Regions from separate parts of the Shewanella sp. ENK2 genome, predicted to be linked through region 2. Evidence: predicted binding sites of a transcription regulator. Region 2 holds the regulator's gene; each other region holds the start of a gene.
The links. Region 2 encodes LexA, which represses DNA repair genes until DNA is damaged. Its sites were predicted from a motif close to TACTGTATNNNNATACAGTA; they were not measured.

Region 1 (2,283 bases), 1.6 Mb from region 2:
AGGTAAAATTGCATTATGACGATTAAACTTAGCTTCCAAAAAGCCGTCAACATCATCTTCTAAAGGGTTGAATTTTGCTTCAACAAGACTTTTAGGGTCAATTAAGAAGGTACGTATTATTGAAGGGTACAAACTTTTAAAATCGAGGACTAATACATCTTTATAAAAACCTGGAATGGAGTCCATGACATAGCCACCTGGAGATTCTAAACCATTGCTGGCCGCTCTCGCTGGTGCAACAAAACCACTTCTATGAAGATGCGGTAAGTACAAGTTATTAAATGCAGCGACCGAGGCACCTACTCGCCCAAACTCAAGACCCGTTAATTTTGCTCTTTCTAATGCAAAAGCCAGTAATTGGGTCTTTTTAAAGATATCCCACACTAATCTACAATCAGTTAAGTTATAAAAAGCTAATGCTTGTTTGTTGTGCTCAAAAAGGTGACATATTTCTTGCCCACGATTTTCAACATGATCAATGGCCTTGCCTTCGTTTAATAAGTGCTGAGAAACATGCTCTAGTGAATAACGCTCGAATTGATAAAAAGCCGCTTTTATCCAATCAATACCATCAAGTACAACCCGTCCAGGCAGCGATAGTGTCTCAGGACGATACTTATCTTCCACCTTCCAAGTCAGCGCTTGTTCATCGCGACCGATTAATAATGCTATTTGATGTATTTGACAACGCTTATACAGTAGCGCCAAATCAAAGGTCACCACCGCCCAACCAATAATGACATCAGGGTCATACTCTTTGAACCAAGTTATCAGAGCTTTAATTAATGAGACTTCATCGCTCACCCAGTGAATGTCATCATCGCTTAATTTGTCGCTATCAAACTTTTTGTTATCTATTGATTCAGACTCTCCTACCATGATGACTTTCTGATAAAGGTCGGTTTGCTCATCTAGCGCTGAATGTGAACCATATAAACCAACAGAATACAGTTCACCAGTTGGGCTGCATTCAAAATCTAAAGACACCATTGAGACAGGCACATTAACTTCTGTTCTTCTGGCTTTGCTTGCTAAGTAAGTGTAAGTCCTTGGATGATTATCAGTGTTATACGGCGGCTGTGATAAAGGAGCATTAATGGCAAATTCAGCTTGTAATGCTATAAATCTTTCTATTAAAAAACGTTGTTCAGGTCTAATATCTGCTTCATAAATTTCAATACCAGCGTCATTAGCAATGCGCAGCACCTGTTTTAACATCGTTGTTGATTTTACATAAACACAAGACACATCTTCGTAATTAAAATTTTTTAGGCTTACCGGCTCAATTCTTATACCAGTACTAAAATGACTTAAAATGAACTCAGAATCTATCTGCTTACAAAAGCAAATAACATCAAACTGCTCCACCTCAATGATTGCAGGACCGTCAGCTGTTTTTATAAAATACTGCAATAGTAATCGGCCATGTCGATAAATGGCGTGTCGGGTGAGTACGAGCCCTTTTAGGGTGTTTTTTGCAATTGAGTGTCCATGGATTAACAAGATTACTTTACATATTGAGTGTGATTAACTGAATAAGGTCATAGCCATAGATATTCATAACATCTAAGATCGAGCCCTTCATTATCCAATTTGAATCCTGTCGCTAAAAGTCTTCGCTTAGCTTTTAGCTAGATTATATATTTCGAACAACTAAAATCACTGTTATTATGTACAGCATATAACAGCTAATACAGAATTAGTAAGTAAAGATTGCTAATGGACCCTACATGCTAACGGATCATATCAAAACCCAGATCCGCACTATCTATAAAGATATTGCGACTGCGATGCCAAATTTTCGTTCTCGCAGAGAGCAAAACTTTATGGTGGCAGAAATATCAAAAACCCTAGCTGGTGACTATGATAAACAACGACGCATTTTGGTTTGTGAAGCAGGAACTGGTATTGGTAAATCCCTTTCTTATATTCTCGGAACGATTCCATTAGCTTTGGCAAGTAAGAAAAAGGTCTGTATCGCGACAGCAACAGTAGCTTTGCAGGAGCAGTTATTGCACAAGGATTTACCTTTCTTTTTGCAACAATCTGGCGTTGATTTTAAATTCGGTTTAGTTAAAGGCCGCCAGCGTTACGTATGTTTAGCTAAACTCGCTGCCATGATAGGTCCTGAAGACACATCTCAGATGGCAATGTGGCAAACTAAACCAGATCAAAGTCAAATAGATCTCCTCAAAGCCCTACATCAAGATTTTAACGACAATAAGTGGAACGGCGAGATTGATACATTAAAAAAGCCTATTCCTGACTTTTTATGGCAGCAAA
Region 2 (2,283 bases):
GTGAGTATTAATACTCGATTATTCTATTGGGTTTTGGTGGCCACACTTGTACCTAATACTGAACTTTTCAATTCTTAAATTGACGCTTTTTATTCAAGGCTTTCTATACCGCATGGTACCAGCACAATCTTTACAGCGTTTTATCACTTATGTTCATTTTTACCACTAAGAGAGGTCAATAAATGTTACTCCCTTGTTAACTACATTACTTGGAGATTAAATATTGATCAAGATCACTTTATCATCTAATTTGCTGAAAAAAGGCGCAAAAAAAGCCCGTCACCGAAATGAAGGGCTTTTTTAGCAAATAGACTTTAGTGAAATGCAGATAAATTCAATTGGGTTGCAGTCACAGGATTACTGGCGTTTAATTGGTCATCACGTAAGTGAGTATTTACATCTTCAATAATGACACCTTGCGCTAAGGCGCTTTTAGCGACTAATTGAATGCGACGATTATCACGAGCATCTAATGGGGTTGTCCATGTAATGACTGCGCTGGATGTACCACTTGTGAGTGCTTTTTCCATTGCCCACAGTGTTTCGACTTCATCTTTAGTGTGAACCAGTAATACACGGTCCATTCTGACATTGGCGTTCGCTAGAATTTGTTTGTAACCAATGTGAGGCGGATTAATCAGTACAATCCATCGCCCTTGTTGACTTAATACGGCTAACTGGCCGCATAGCTGAGTTAATTCAGTTAACCCTTGGTTAGCTGTTTGTTTGGTTTCGATACCTTGCTTTACTGGCGCAGCTGCTGATGCCATGTCCATCCATAAACCTGGGTGACGTGGTGCATTACCTATTAATGTGTTCATAACCAACCTCCATTACGGATAACGCCAACAGCGAGCCCTTCAATCGTAAGGCTTTGGCATGTTAAATCGACTTTTATCGGCGAGTACTGCTCGTTTTCTGCATGCAGATAAACAACGTTGCCTTTCTTTTCAAAACGCTTCACAGTGACATCATCATCAACACGGGCAACAACGACTTGACCATTTTTAGCTTGCTGCATTTTGTGAACCGCTAATAAGTCGCCTTCAATAATGCCAATATCCTTCATACTGTCGCCACGAACACGTAGTAAGAAATTAGCATTGGGTTTAAACATTTCAGGATCAACTTGAAAGTATTGTTCAACATGTTCTAACGCCAAAATTGGTTCACCAGCCGCAACCTGACCAATCAGTGGTAAGCCTTCTTCGACTTCCTCTTCTTCTTGGACCATACGGATACCGCGAGAGGTACCTGGAATAATTTCAATGCAACCTTTTTTAGCGAGTGCTTTTAAATGTTCTTCTGCAGCATTAGCACTTTTAAAGCCTAATCTAGTGGCAATTTCTGCACGAGTTGGTGGCATTCCTGTCTCGGCAATATTGCATTTAATTAATTCTAGAATTTCAGCTTGTCGTGGCGTTAAAGGTCTCATGTTGATTCCTGTCTTTTTATACAGTGACTGTCATTATATACAGTATCTTTGGTCGCGCAAGTATTAACCAACATTTTTTGCTGATAAAGCAATAGATATGAATTTTTATCGAAGTTTTTAGTTATTTAAAGGTTATTAAATCAGTGGTTTATTGTTTTTGTGGGTCGTCGGTAAATTAGTGTGTTTTATTATTTATGACTTAAGGCAATAAGCCAAAAAGTACTGGATACCGTCTATTTATACAGTACTGTACCTAAATGTTTTGCTACTTACTAAGTGATTGATACTTGATGTTAGAACCAACAAAACTTGCTACTTAAATGTTAACTAGATTTACCGAGGTTAGTGTAACTGAATGATATTCTGGTATCCTATGCGCAATAAATCGTTGTTGATAATGCGAAGACCCATGCTAAAACCAGATTCTATCATTGCTAAATCATTACGTTGGATTCAGAAATTAATGGTACACAGTGTTGTTGTGCCTGAAGATCCGTTCGCTGACCTTAACTTAGATCCTGACAAGCCAGTGGTCTATGTGATGAAAACGGAGTCGCTGAGTGATATTGCTGCCTTACATGAAATGACAGCTAAATATAACTTGCCAAGTCCGTATGAACGGTTAGATGTTGATGGTTTCAATACCCCTAGAATTGTGTGTGTGGAAGGGCGTAAACCCTTGTTTGGTAAGCGCCATAGTAGCGATAAATTTGTAGCAAACTTTACTAAGTTGCTCGAATTACACCAAAAGAACAAAGAGCTCGACATCCAGCTTGTTCCTGTAAGCCTATATTGGGGTCGTATCCCTGGTAAAGAAGACGACACCATGACCGCTGCGGTTTTTGAGC
Region 3 (2,283 bases), 140 kb from region 2:
AACGTGCGAGGTATCGGAGTGGCTGTCATGATCAATTGATGAGGATGAAAACCTTGGCTAATGCCTTTTTCACGTAGGCCCAACCGTTGATGCACTCCAAAGCGATGCTGCTCATCGATAATTATCAGTGCTAATTTGTCAAAATTGACTTGCTCTTGGAAGATGGCGTGGGTGCCAATGACCATATTAGCGCTACCATCAGCGATATCCGCGAGTGATTGAGCCCTTGCCTTGCCTTTTAGTTTACCTGCAAGCCAGCCGACTTTTAGTCCGAGCGGCTCAAACCACGCTGCAAAATTAATAGCATGTTGTTCAGCCAACAATTCGGTGGGTGCCATCATCGCCACTTGGTAGCCATTTTCAATGGCTTGTAGCGCTGCCAGTGCAGCAACTAAGGTTTTTCCTGAACCGACATCACCTTGCACTAAACGCATCATTGGTGTTGGTTTCTCAATATCTTGGCTTATGTCTGCGACCACTCGCTGTTGAGCCCCTGTGGGTTTGAAGGGCAGGGATTTTAAAAACGGGTTTAGTAGTTGGCCTGTTGCCGAAAGCGTGACAGCTTTATCAAGGTTGTTACGTTGACGCAGTTTTAACATACTTAAATTGTGTGCCAATAACTCTTCTTGTACTAACCGCTGCTGAGCAGGATGCATCCCCATCTCCAAGTCAGCTTGTTCGATGTCATTGGGAGGCCTATGTATTAACTGTAAAGCATGGCTAATACTCATATTATTTGGTTGCAACTCGGCGGGTAGTAACTCGGTTAGCCCGCCGTGAGTTAGGTGAGTCAGTGCTTGTTCGGTTAGTTTAATCCAACTGGCTTGTTTAAGACCTTCTGTTGAAGGGTAAATGGGGGTCAGTGAATCACTTAATGCTGGATTCTCGCCTTCTTTGATTATCTTGTATTCGGGGTGAATAATCTCAAAGTGTCTTTTACCGCGCTTAATTTCACCATAAGCGCGAATAATCGCGCCGTTTTGCATGCCATTACGTTGGGCAACTGAAAAGTTAAAGAAACGTAGGGTTAGCATTCCTGTGTCGTCTGCAATAGTGCAGGTCAGCATGCGTTTGCGGCCAGGGACAATTTGGGTAGAAATGATTTCTGCTTCGACAGTGCCATACATGGCAGGATATAAACTCGCAATGGGATAGATTTGGGTGCGATCTTCGTAGCGCATAGGCAGATGAAACAGCACATCTTGTACTGTTTTAATACCCAGCTTATCGAGTTTTTCAGCGACTTTTTTGGCTACGCCTTTTAAGTCGGTAATAGGAACCTGATCCAATGGTTGCAAATCCACAATGCCTTCATATTGTCGAGTGTTGGCGCTATCATGCTAGCAAGGGTTAACAGAGTTATCCAATAAGTTATACAGTTCACTATCGAGTGAGAATGCTTGCTAGAGACAATAGTACTGTAAATATATACAGATATTTATGCCTATCTTAGCAGAGTTTGAATACAAGGCAATAATATTCCCCTTTTTGGCAGCTAAGTAACGCTATAACCAGCCTTTTTGTTTAGCGATACGGGCAGCATCAATACGATTACTGGCATTAAGCTTACTGATCGCTTCAGACAAGTAATTCCTGACTGTCCCTTCGGCAATGAACAGCTTCGCGGCAATATCACTGGTAGATAATCCTTCGCTGGCAAATCGTAACGCTTTTCGTTCCTTATCATTTAGCGGATCAATATCCCCGATGGCACTGATTGCAAGCTCAGGATCGATCACCTTTTTGCCAGCCATGACCTGCTTGATTGCCGATAATAAACTTTCTGTGGGGGCATCTTTTAATAAAAAGCCATCGACGCCACAGGCAAGCGCTCGCTTGATATAACCGGCTCGACCAAAGGTGGTTAAGATAATGACTTTGGTTTGCAGTGCTGCACCTTGCTGTTCTTTAAGCCATTGTGCTAATTCAAGGCCTGTATGCCCTGGCATTTCGATGTCACTGAGCAGTAAATCAAACGAGTGTTGTTTGAGTAACGCAATAGCCTGAGTGCCGTCTTCGGCTTCTGTGACTTCAACTGGGCCAATGGTTTCATCATTGCTAAGAGTGAGCAGTGCTGAAAGCGCTCCTCTCACCATAGCTTGATCCTCTGCCAGTAAAATTTTCATGAATCAGCTGTCCTTATCGGTAGAAAGAGGCAATGAAATCGTGAACTGATAACCATCGGTAATTTGATAGTTAAATGCGCCTTTGAGCAATTGAGCCCGTTCTGCGATGCCTTTTAGTCCGTTTCCTTCCACTATCGCTTGTGTTGATGAATTATCA

Region 1: a site for LexA is predicted at 1,661-1,680, ahead of ACGEDC_RS16375 (DNA polymerase II). Genes of this name have one in related genera too.
Region 3: a site for LexA is predicted at 1,417-1,436, ahead of recG (ATP-dependent DNA helicase RecG). Genes of this name have one in related genera too.

What each region holds. Positions count from the first base shown of each region.
Region 1 covers NZ_CP171406.1:3,732,365-3,734,647, reverse strand. The annotation lists gene ACGEDC_RS16375 (DNA polymerase II) at 1-1,482, opposite strand, end outside; partial or broken gene dinG (ATP-dependent DNA helicase DinG) at 1,731-2,283, shown strand, end outside.
Region 2 covers NZ_CP171406.1:2,121,890-2,124,172, forward strand. The annotation lists gene ACGEDC_RS09435 (cell division inhibitor SulA) at 315-821, opposite strand; gene lexA (transcriptional repressor LexA) at 818-1,435, opposite strand; gene plsB (glycerol-3-phosphate 1-O-acyltransferase PlsB) at 1,845-2,283, shown strand, end outside.
Region 3 covers NZ_CP171406.1:2,262,187-2,264,469, forward strand. The annotation lists gene recG (ATP-dependent DNA helicase RecG) at 1-1,298, opposite strand, end outside; gene ACGEDC_RS10140 (response regulator transcription factor) at 1,506-2,126, opposite strand; gene ACGEDC_RS10145 (sensor histidine kinase) at 2,130-2,283, opposite strand, start outside.